Regions from separate parts of the Thalassolituus sp. ST750PaO-4 genome, predicted to be linked through region 3. Evidence: predicted binding sites of a transcription regulator. Region 3 holds the regulator's gene; each other region holds the start of a gene.
What was found. Region 3 encodes LexA, which represses DNA repair genes until DNA is damaged. Its sites were predicted from a motif close to TACTGTNTANNTANACAGTA; they were not measured.

Region 1 (3,207 bases), on a different contig from region 3:
AAGCAGCCATTGGCTGCTTTTTTTATGTCTGTCGGTTACCGCTTCTGCGTATCAGTATCGCTGTGCTGGCACCGGTCTATCTGACCAGCGCCAGCATTTCTTGCGCATGAGCCAGGGTTTGTTTGGTGATATCGACGCCGCCCAGCATCCGCGCAATTTCCTCTGAGCGCTGTTTCTCACTCAGTTCACGCAGCTGGGTGTGGGTGGCGCTGTCACCACTGATTTTGCTTACCTGATAATGCTGATGTGCCTGAGCAGCGACCTGCGGCTGGTGGGTAACACAGAGCACCTGGCTGTCTTTGCCAAGCGTCCGTAGCAGGCGGCCAACGCGCTCAGCGGTTCCGCCACCGATGCCGACATCGACCTCATCAAAAATCAGACAAGGTGTTTCGCTGACGGCAGCGGTTACCACCTGAATGGCCAGGCTGATACGGGCCAGCTCACCGCCAGAGGCGACTTTGGCCAGTGGGCCGCCGGGCATGCCCGGGTTGGTCTGTACAAAAAAGCCGATCTGGTCGATGCCATGTTTGTTGCCGTGCTCGGTACTGCCGGCTTCAACCTGAGTGATAAAGCGGGCGCGACCCAGAGCAAGTGCTTCAAAGTGTGATTCAACTTCTCTGTCCATGCGCGCAGCGGCGGCCTGACGGGCACTGCTGAGCTGTTGTGCCAGTGTGCTGTATTCTGCCTGCAGTTCCTGTACCTGCTGTTCCAGTTCAGCCAGATCTTCGTCGCTGAGATTCAGGCCGGCGAGCGCTTCTTCCTGCTCCTGCCAGTAAGAGTGCAGTTGTTGTGGCTGAATCTGATGCTTGCGCGCCATGCTGTACAGGTCACTGAGGCGGCTTTCTACCTGTTGCAGCCGGTGCGGATTGATATCGACCAGCTCAAGGTAGTGCTGCAGCGAACGACCGGCTTCTTCCAGCTGGATTTGCGCCTGTTGCAGCAAATCCCGGGCTTCGTTCAGCAGCGGATGCTGGTCGTCGATATTATCGAGGCGGGTAATGGCCTGATAGGTCAGCTGGGTTGCAGCCAGCTCGCCGTTGTCGTCACCATAACAGGCAGCCATCGCATACTGGCCGTTAAGCAGCATACTTTCGGCATTGGCCAGACGTTTATGTTCGGCTTCCAGCTCGTCCAGCTCGGTCTCTCCCGGTGCCAGCTGGCGCAGCTCTTCAACCTGATAGGTCAGCAGCTGACGCTGGGCGGTTACTTCGGCACTTTCTTCCTGCAGCATGGCAAGGCGTTTGGCGTGTTGCTGCCACTCGGACCAGACCAGAGCTACCTCGGTTGCCTGCAGCTGCAGCCCGCCAAAGGCATCCAGCAGCTGGCGCGGGGTGTCTTTCTGCAGCAGGCGCTGATGGGCATGCTGGGAGTGAATTTCGATCAGATACTGACCGATGTCTTTCAGGTCGTTGGCGGATGCGGGGCGACCATTGATATAGCCGCGTGAACGGCCTTCGGCGGAAATAATACGGCGCAGGATTACCCAGTCATCATCGGCGGGAATATCCCGCTGTTGCAGCCATAACCGCGCCTGTTCGTTCAGTGTGAATGAGGCGGACACTTCGGCTTTTTCGGCATTGTTACGCACACAGCCGGCGTCGGCCCGCTCGCCGAGTGTTAGCCCGAGCGCATCAAGCAAAATCGATTTACCCGCACCGGTTTCGCCGGTAATCACCGACATACCGGGTTGCAGTTCAAGTTCCAGCTGATCGACTAACGCAAACTGATGAATGGACAGATGAGCCAGCATGGTCATGCTCCGTATCTGAATGGATATACAGTGTTTTTATATACAGTATAAGATTCTGTCAAGAGAATGTTGCAGCGCTGCCCTTGAATCTCATCCGTTCGTCCCCCATATAGCCGACAGTTTCGAAAATAGTGATCGAGGAAAGATAGATGTCGGAAGAGCAGAAGGTTCAAGAAGAACTCCAGGAACAACTGGACACTGAAACTCCGGTGGATGCGGCGGATGCCACTGCCACAGAATCTGCTGATGATCAGCTTGCCGGCGCACTGCAGGAAGTGGCTGAGCTGAAAGAACAGGTGTTGCGTGTTCAGGCGGAAATGCAGAACGTACGCCGTCGTGCTGAGCTGGATGTGGAAAAAGCCCATAAGTTTGGCGTTGAGAAGTTTGCCAACGAAATGCTGGCGACCGTCGATAATCTGGAACGCGCGCTGGCTGCGGCTGTTGCCGATGATGAAGCGACAAAAGCGATTCGCGAAGGCGTGGAAATGACCCTGAGCGGCCTGGTTGCCGGTCTGGAAAAATTCAAGGTGGAAAGTGTAGATCCGGTTGGTTCTGCGTTTAATCCGGAATTCCATCAGGCAATGGCCATGGTTGAGAATCCGGATGCCGCACCGAATACAGTTATTGCGGTGATGCAGAAAGGTTACACCCTGCAGGGACGCCTGTTGCGTCCGGCAATGGTGGTGGTGAGTAAAGGCGCACCACAAATCGACGAAAGCGCCTGATTTTATTGTTACCGGGGGCCTTGAAAGCCTGTTTCCCGGACTTATATAGAAAGCAACACAAATACAACGGTTAATAGTTCACGCAGCGTAAGCTGCCATGAATGGAGAATTGAAAAATGGGTAAGATTATCGGTATCGACCTGGGCACCACCAACTCCTGTGTGGCAATCCTGGATGGCGACAAAACCAAAGTGATTGAAAACGCTGAAGGCGATCGCACCACTCCTTCCGTCGTTGCTTATGCTGACGACGAAGTACTGGTTGGCCAGTCAGCCAAGCGTCAGGCCGTCACCAACCCGAACAACACCCTGTTTGCGGTTAAGCGTCTGATCGGTCGTCGTTTCAAAGACGACGTAGTACAGAAAGATATCTCCATGGTTCCTTACAAAATCATGGAAGCGGATAACGGTGATGCCTGGGTAGAAGTAAAAGGCGAAAGATATGCGCCACCACAAATCTCTGCTGAAATTCTGAAGAAAATGAAGAAAACCGCAGAAGATTATCTGGGCGAGAAAGTAACTGAAGCGGTTATTACCGTACCGGCTTACTTTAACGATTCCCAGCGTCAGGCAACCAAAGACGCCGGTAAAATCGCTGGTCTGGAAGTTAAGCGTATCATCAACGAGCCAACCGCTGCGGCTCTGGCTTATGGTATGGATAAAGAAGGCGGCGACCGCACCATCGCAGTATATGACCTGGGTGGTGGTACCTTCGATATTTCCATTATCGAAG
Region 2 (3,207 bases), on a different contig from region 3:
TGAGCATTAAATGGCTCATCAGGCTGGCATCAGCCTCGCTCAGATCATTCAGGTTAACGATATGGCGCTTGGGAATGACCAGCAGGTGGGTGTCTGCTTTAGGCGCAATATCGTGAAACGCCAGCAGGTGCTCATCTTCATAAACGACATTGGCCGGAATCTTTCCGGCGACAATCTGGCAAAACAGACAGTCCGGCATACTCAATCTCTCAGTTCTCTGGTCTGTACCGGTTTACTTGGGCGTACGTGACGCCTTTTCTTCCAGGCCGGACATATTAAAGCGTCGTGCCAGTTCGTTAACCACGGCTTCCGGGCGCTCACCCAGCTTGGCCAGTGCCACCAGGGTGTGGAACCACAGGTCGGCGGTCTCGTAGATAACATCGCTGTTATCGCCACTGGTCTCGGCGTCTTTGGCGGCCAGAATGGTTTCGGTGGCTTCTTCGCCAACCTTCTCCAGAATCTTGTTCAGGCCCTTGTGATACAGGCTGGCCACATAGGATGAATCGGCGGCCGCGCTCTTACGTTCTTCAAGGATATCGCCGAGGGCGGAAAGTATATCGCTCATAGCTGTTTCAGTTTCGTTAAGTAGCAATCAATAAATGTCTTTCGGATCTTTCAGCACCGGATCAACGCTGACCCATTCGCCATCCTGATAGACCCGGTAGAAGCAGCTTTCGCGGCCGGTGTGACAGGCGATACCGCCAATCTGTTCCACCTGCAGGGTGATGACATCGGCGTCACAGTCGAGGCGCACTTCGTGCAGCTGCTGCACATGGCCGGAAGACTCGCCTTTACGCCACAGTTGCTGGCGCGAGCGGGAATAGTAGATGGCGCGGTTTTCCTGCACCGTCAGCGCCAGTGCTTCCCGGTTCATCCAGGCCATCATCAGGATACGGCCGGTCTTATAATCCTGCGCAATGGCCGGCACCAGACCATCGGCGTCCCACTTTACGGCATCAAGCCAGTTACTCATAACATCCCCCGCGTTCAGAGGTCGCAGGATACCCCATGCCCGGGGTTTCGGGTAGGGCTTCGCCGCCTGTGGATGCAGGTGAAGAAGGCAGCAAACAAGACGCACCAGAACAACGCCGGCGTTATTGTCCGGCGCGCCTTTATAGTGCTGACGGTTTTATCGTTAATAGCGGGCACTAACAGTACGTAACAATTCTGATCAAATTGTCAGTATTGGCCTCTTTAGGTACCCCATCAGAGGTAGGTTTGGCCTGTTAACTCAGGCATTGGCATGGGCGCTGCTCTTCACTCCTGCAGACTCACAACAAGAGCTGCAAACCATGACGTTAACCAAGCAAAAAAGTAAAACCAGAAACCTGTCCCGCCGCGTATTCACTCCGGCACCGCTGGCGGCCTGTATCGCAACCCTGCTGTTGTCGGCGGTGATGCCGGCGGCGCAGGCAGAGCCCTTTAAGCCGGAAGTTTTTACGGTCGAGAAAACCATTCAGCCCGGGCCGAATGTGTTTATGAACGAAGCCGCGTGGGGGGGCGCCAGCCAGATTCACGTCTTCGCTCAGGATGACCTGCACTATAAAGGTTCGATGCCGGCGGGGATTACCTCGCAGATGAAAGTCTCGAAAGACGGCAAAACCGTTTACGTGCTGTCGGACTTTGCCAAGCGCATTACTTATGGTCCGGTAGAAAGTGTGGTGCAGGTGTATGACGTAGAAACCCTGAGCCGTAAGAAAGAAATCATCGTGCCTAATAAAGCCGTAAAAGCCATTGGCATGACCCAGCTGCTGGAATTAAGCGCCGATGAAAAACTGCTGTATGTGCAGAATGCCACACCGGCCACCTCGGTTTCGGTCATTGATATTGCCGCCGGCGAAGTGATTACTGAAGTGCCGACCCCGGGATGTTACGGCGTTTATCCGGCACTCAAAGGCACCAGCTTCAGTACGCCCTGTGGTACCGGTCAGCTGAAAACCTTCACCCTGAAAGGTAAGGAATACAGTGTTGAAGCATCGGGCAAATTATTCGATGTGGATGCCGACCCGATTTATATCCACAGCGAACGCCGTAAAAACGGTGAGCTGATCCTGACCACCTTCGGCGGTGCCCTGTACCTCGCCGATGACAGTGGCAAAACCGTAAAAATGAAAGAAAAACTGCAGGTGAATGCCGGCATCGAAGGCGACTGGGCTCCGGGTGGTTATGCCATCACGGCTTACAGCAGCACGCTGGATATGGTGTTTATGCTGATGCATTCAGGCGCTTATGACGGCAGCCATAAAAACGGCTCTGAAGAAATCTGGGCTTACAGTCTGAAGAAGAAAAAACTCATCAGCCGTTCTCCGGCACCGCATATGGTGGCGCTGAGTGTGACTGAGGGCAAAACCCCGGTGCTGTTCGGTTCCAATGAAGAAGATGAAACCATCGACAAGTACGTACTGAGCAGCGATGGCGACTTTATGTTTGAGAAGGCGGCGGCCGACGAAAAAGCCGGTTGGACCACCTCGCTGGCGGTGTCTCATGACTGAGTTACTGCCACTGGCGAGCCTCACGCTGCTGGTGTTTACCCTGCTGGTATTCCTGCGCGCTGCACTGCACAAAGCACTGGATTTTCTCGAATTCCAGGGCTTTGTTGCCGACTACGAACTGCTGCCGGAAGCTTTGGTTAAGCCCGCTGCTGCTGCCTTGCTGGCTCTCGAAGGCGTGCTGGTGCTGATGCTGTTATTCAGCGCCAGCCGTGTTGCCGGACTGGTGCTGGCGGCGCTGTTGCTCGGGGGATATGCCATCGCTATGGGCATCAATATCCATCGCGGTCATACCCGCATCGAATGTGGCTGTGGCGGTACTCCGCAACTGCTGAGCAAAACCCTGTTGCTGCGTAATGCGCTGCTGATGGTCTTCGCTCTGCTGCCATTGCTCGGTCTGCCGGAAGCACTGCAGAGCGCCGAAATCGTGGTGGCCATCGCTGCTGCCGTCTTTATGTCGCTCGCCTTCCTGTTATTTGAGCAGGTGAACGCCAACCTGCTGGCCATCCGTGAAATGGCCAACTCACTGAAACGAATTTAAGAGGTCGTTATGACTGCTTTGTATTTTGCTGTCGCATTTTTATTTGTTGCCGTAATGGCGCTGGCCCTCGCCTTTTTTGTGCTGGCCCGCCAGATCGGCGTGTTGTTTGAACGTATCGCGCCGATGGGTGCGCTGATGAATGACTCCGGGCCGAAAGTCGGTGATTTAACCCCGGCC
Region 3 (3,207 bases):
GCCTGTTGGTAAAAAGCGAAAAACGGAAAGCCCGGCTCCGCTCAACCAGCCTGATGCGGAGCGTTAAGACCGGATGCGAGGAAAGGTATCAATTTATCAACAACCTGCGCAATATCCGAACCCTTGCCCAGATCGTGTTCCGCCATCGCCGTCAGTGAATCGGCCCCCGACAATGTAAACACCGTCGCCCCCAGCATAAAGTGGATACGCCAGAAACGGTCTTCATCGGAAAGTTCAGGAGTCGCAGCCGTCACCAGACGCATAAAGGCTTTAAACACCGGGCCATATTCTTTCTGCAGAAAACGGCGTAAATGCCCCTGCCCCTGGGTATAAGCCAGTCCCAGCAGGCGCATAAAGATACCCAGGCGGCGCGGGCTGTCATGTCCGGCACGCAGCGCCGTCTGCGACAGCAGCATTAATATGCCCGGTAATTCCGGTACCTTGCCATCCAGACGTGCCTGTACGGCATCCAGCTCACGTTCCAGATCTTCGCAGAATGGCGTCAGGAAACGGGCAAATACCGCCTGAATCAACGCCTTCTTAGAGCCAAAATGATAATTCACCGCCGCCAGATTCACTCCGGCCTTCGTGGTGATATTCCGCAATGAGGTCTCGGCAAAGCCACGCTCCGAAAACAACTCCTCTGCCGCATTCAGGATACTTTTTACCGTATCTTTCTGTGCCATAACCCTGCATCTGCCTTATCACGCTGTCGCGGCTTTATTGCCATCGCCGACAGTACAAAACAACTGTTTCAAACATACGTTTAAAACGAGATTTAGGCAACCCCATATACGGCCAAAGGCTAAAAGCCTCACTCCATTATCCGGGTCAGTACAACGGCGGTGAATACACCGCAATCCACAGACCTCTGATAACAGGGGTTTACACTGGATAAAATACTGTATACATTTACACCATACTGTATGGATCAACAGACTGGATAAGCATCATGATCAAGCTCACGGCACGACAACAGCAGGTTCTGGATTTCATCCGCTCCTCACTGGAAGAAACAGGATTTCCGCCCACTCGCGCCGAAATTGCTGCCGAGCTGGGCTTTAAATCGCCTAACGCCGCAGAGGAACACTTGAAGGCGCTGGCACGTAAAGGTGCGATTGAAATTATGCCCGGCGCTTCCCGCGGCCTGCGCATTGTTGAAGAGCAGAACCCGGGTCTGCCGATCGTTGGCCGTGTAGCCGCCGGTGAGCCTATCCTGGCTCAGGAACACATCGCCGATTACTGCGAGATTCCACCCAGCTTCTTCCGCCCTTCTGCAGACTTCCTGCTGGAAGTTCATGGCGACAGTATGAAGAACATCGGTATTCTCGACGGCGACTACATTGCGGTACACAAAGCCGAAACCGCCCGTAATGGCGAAATCATCGTTGCCCGCGTCGATAACGAAGTAACGGTCAAGCGCTACGAGAAGAAGCGTAATCAGGTGATTCTGCACCCGGAAAATGACGACTTTAAGCCCATTGAAGTTGATCTGCGGGAAACGGAATTTGCCGTTGAAGGTTTATACGTCGGCGTTGTACGCCGCAGCTAACAGCAACTGTTCACAGGTTCGGGGTGATTGTTATGCGTCAGTTATTACTCGGAATGGAAGAAGCCGGCTTATCTCTCAGCAGCCAGCAACCAGGCAGAATGACCAGGGTCAGCACCAGTGCGCTGCGCGGCAGTCTGACCGAGGTCATCGTCAGTGAAGGCGGTGCGATTCAGCCCATGCATTTGCTGCCGATGCTGGCACAGTGCAATGCGCATAAGCGCTGGCTGATGTGGCTGAGCCCGCACCGTCCGATGAATAAAAGCTGGCTGGAAAGCATGGGCCTGCAGCATTCGCCGGTGATTCATCTCGATCTGTGCAATGACACCCAGCTGGCCCTGTGCAGCAAAGTTCTGGCGGCCGGCAACAGTCATATGATTGTTGAATGGCAGGGCGAGCTGAGCAACCACGAACGGCAGGTCATTCGCCAGCAGGCCGACCAGAGCGGCAGCCATGTGGTGCTGATTCAGCGCCGCCCCTGAAGCGTAGAAAACGACGAACACAAAAAAAGCCCTGATCTTGATCAGGGCTTTTTTATGCTTTCAGCACAGCTTCACACGTACAGACTGTAGGCAATTCACTACAGCACAGCTCAGTGCAATCGTTGCTGATACTCAGGGGTGTCGAAGTCTTCGCGCTCAACTTCCATACCGGAAAGCTCGCCGACTTTACGTACACCGGCTTCCAGCATTACCCGCGCAACATCCATATGATGCGCCTGCAGGCTGGCCTTGGCATCTTCGGAAAAATGAATACACACCAGTGCATCGCTGTCCTGATCGTCGGCACGACGCAGGGCGATATCACCATTGGAAAGTTCTACGATTTCAAAAAAGCGCGCCATAACCGCCTCTCAAAACTGGGCGCGGGAGTGTATCACAGGATGTTTTCAATAGCTTGAGCGACACACAGAACCGTTAGTAATAAAAAGTAAACGGTTCTGCATAAATATGCTCATCAAGGAGTCAGCTTTCCTGACGATTGGCGCGCTGGTCTTCAATCAGGCGGGTCAGATCCTGCAGCCAACCGGCAACCGGTGAGTGCGGGGTGGCAACCAACGCAATCCGGCCCTGAGCCTCAACCGTCTGTACGGCCGCTGCCGGCTGATTCATTCCGGACGGACGTCCCTGAGCATCTGCCGCTGCCAGCATCTGTGCCAGCCAGGAAAATCCATTCTCCGCCAGATGCTGCAGCTCGCGCATTTCGCCGGTGGTCAGCGGCGCATTCTGCAGCAGTGATTCCAGAGAGCGGACAGGCTGACGATAAGCAACCATATCACCCAGTTCGGCCAGGTAAGACAGCCAGGCATCGCGCAGCTGATACAGCGCACTCTCTTCCAGCGCCTGCTTCAAGGCTGGAGCAGCCGACTGCTGAGCAGCCAGCTGTTCCAGCAACAACCGGCACTGATAGAGTTTCTGATTGGTGAAGCCAATCCACTGCGACATAGCCTGCTCCGGCGGAAAATTGAGATTAAAAGTCGATGGTCAGACCGAAGTGAGCACCATCGCCCAGTTTGTAACGGTCATTAATATCTTCAATACGGATGCTGTTGTAACGATAGCCGCCATAGATTCGTGCCGTAGGCAGCAGACTGAACTGCAGACGGATATCGCTGTTGATCATGTTTTCAGCATCACCGAATGATACAACCGGCGGCG

Region 1: recN (DNA repair protein RecN) is a predicted target of LexA. The motif match lies at 1,779-1,798, and genes of this name have one in related genera.
Region 2: HUF18_RS05550 (amine dehydrogenase large subunit) is a predicted target of LexA. The motif match lies at 1,166-1,185, and genes of this name have one in related genera.

The regions. Positions count from the first base shown of each region.
Region 1 is NZ_JABVCB010000013.1:572,876-576,082, forward strand. It holds gene recN (DNA repair protein RecN) at 77-1,750, opposite strand; gene grpE (nucleotide exchange factor GrpE) at 1,900-2,475, shown strand; gene dnaK (molecular chaperone DnaK) at 2,592-3,207, shown strand, end outside.
Region 2 is NZ_JABVCB010000005.1:688,208-691,414, forward strand. It holds gene HUF18_RS05535 (histidine triad nucleotide-binding protein) at 1-199, opposite strand, end outside; gene HUF18_RS05540 (phosphoribosyl-ATP diphosphatase) at 233-565, opposite strand; gene hisI (phosphoribosyl-AMP cyclohydrolase) at 593-973, opposite strand; gene HUF18_RS05550 (amine dehydrogenase large subunit) at 1,293-2,492, shown strand; gene HUF18_RS05555 (MauE/DoxX family redox-associated membrane protein) at 2,485-3,030, shown strand; gene mauD (methylamine dehydrogenase accessory protein MauD) at 3,040-3,207, shown strand, end outside.
Region 3 is NZ_JABVCB010000001.1:76,584-79,790, forward strand. It holds gene HUF18_RS00325 (TetR/AcrR family transcriptional regulator) at 42-686, opposite strand; gene lexA (transcriptional repressor LexA) at 953-1,552, shown strand; gene HUF18_RS00335 (cell division inhibitor SulA) at 1,585-2,031, shown strand; gene HUF18_RS00340 (hypothetical protein) at 2,142-2,393, opposite strand; gene HUF18_RS00345 (DUF6586 family protein) at 2,515-2,994, opposite strand; gene HUF18_RS00350 (YfaZ family outer membrane protein) at 3,020-3,207, opposite strand, start outside.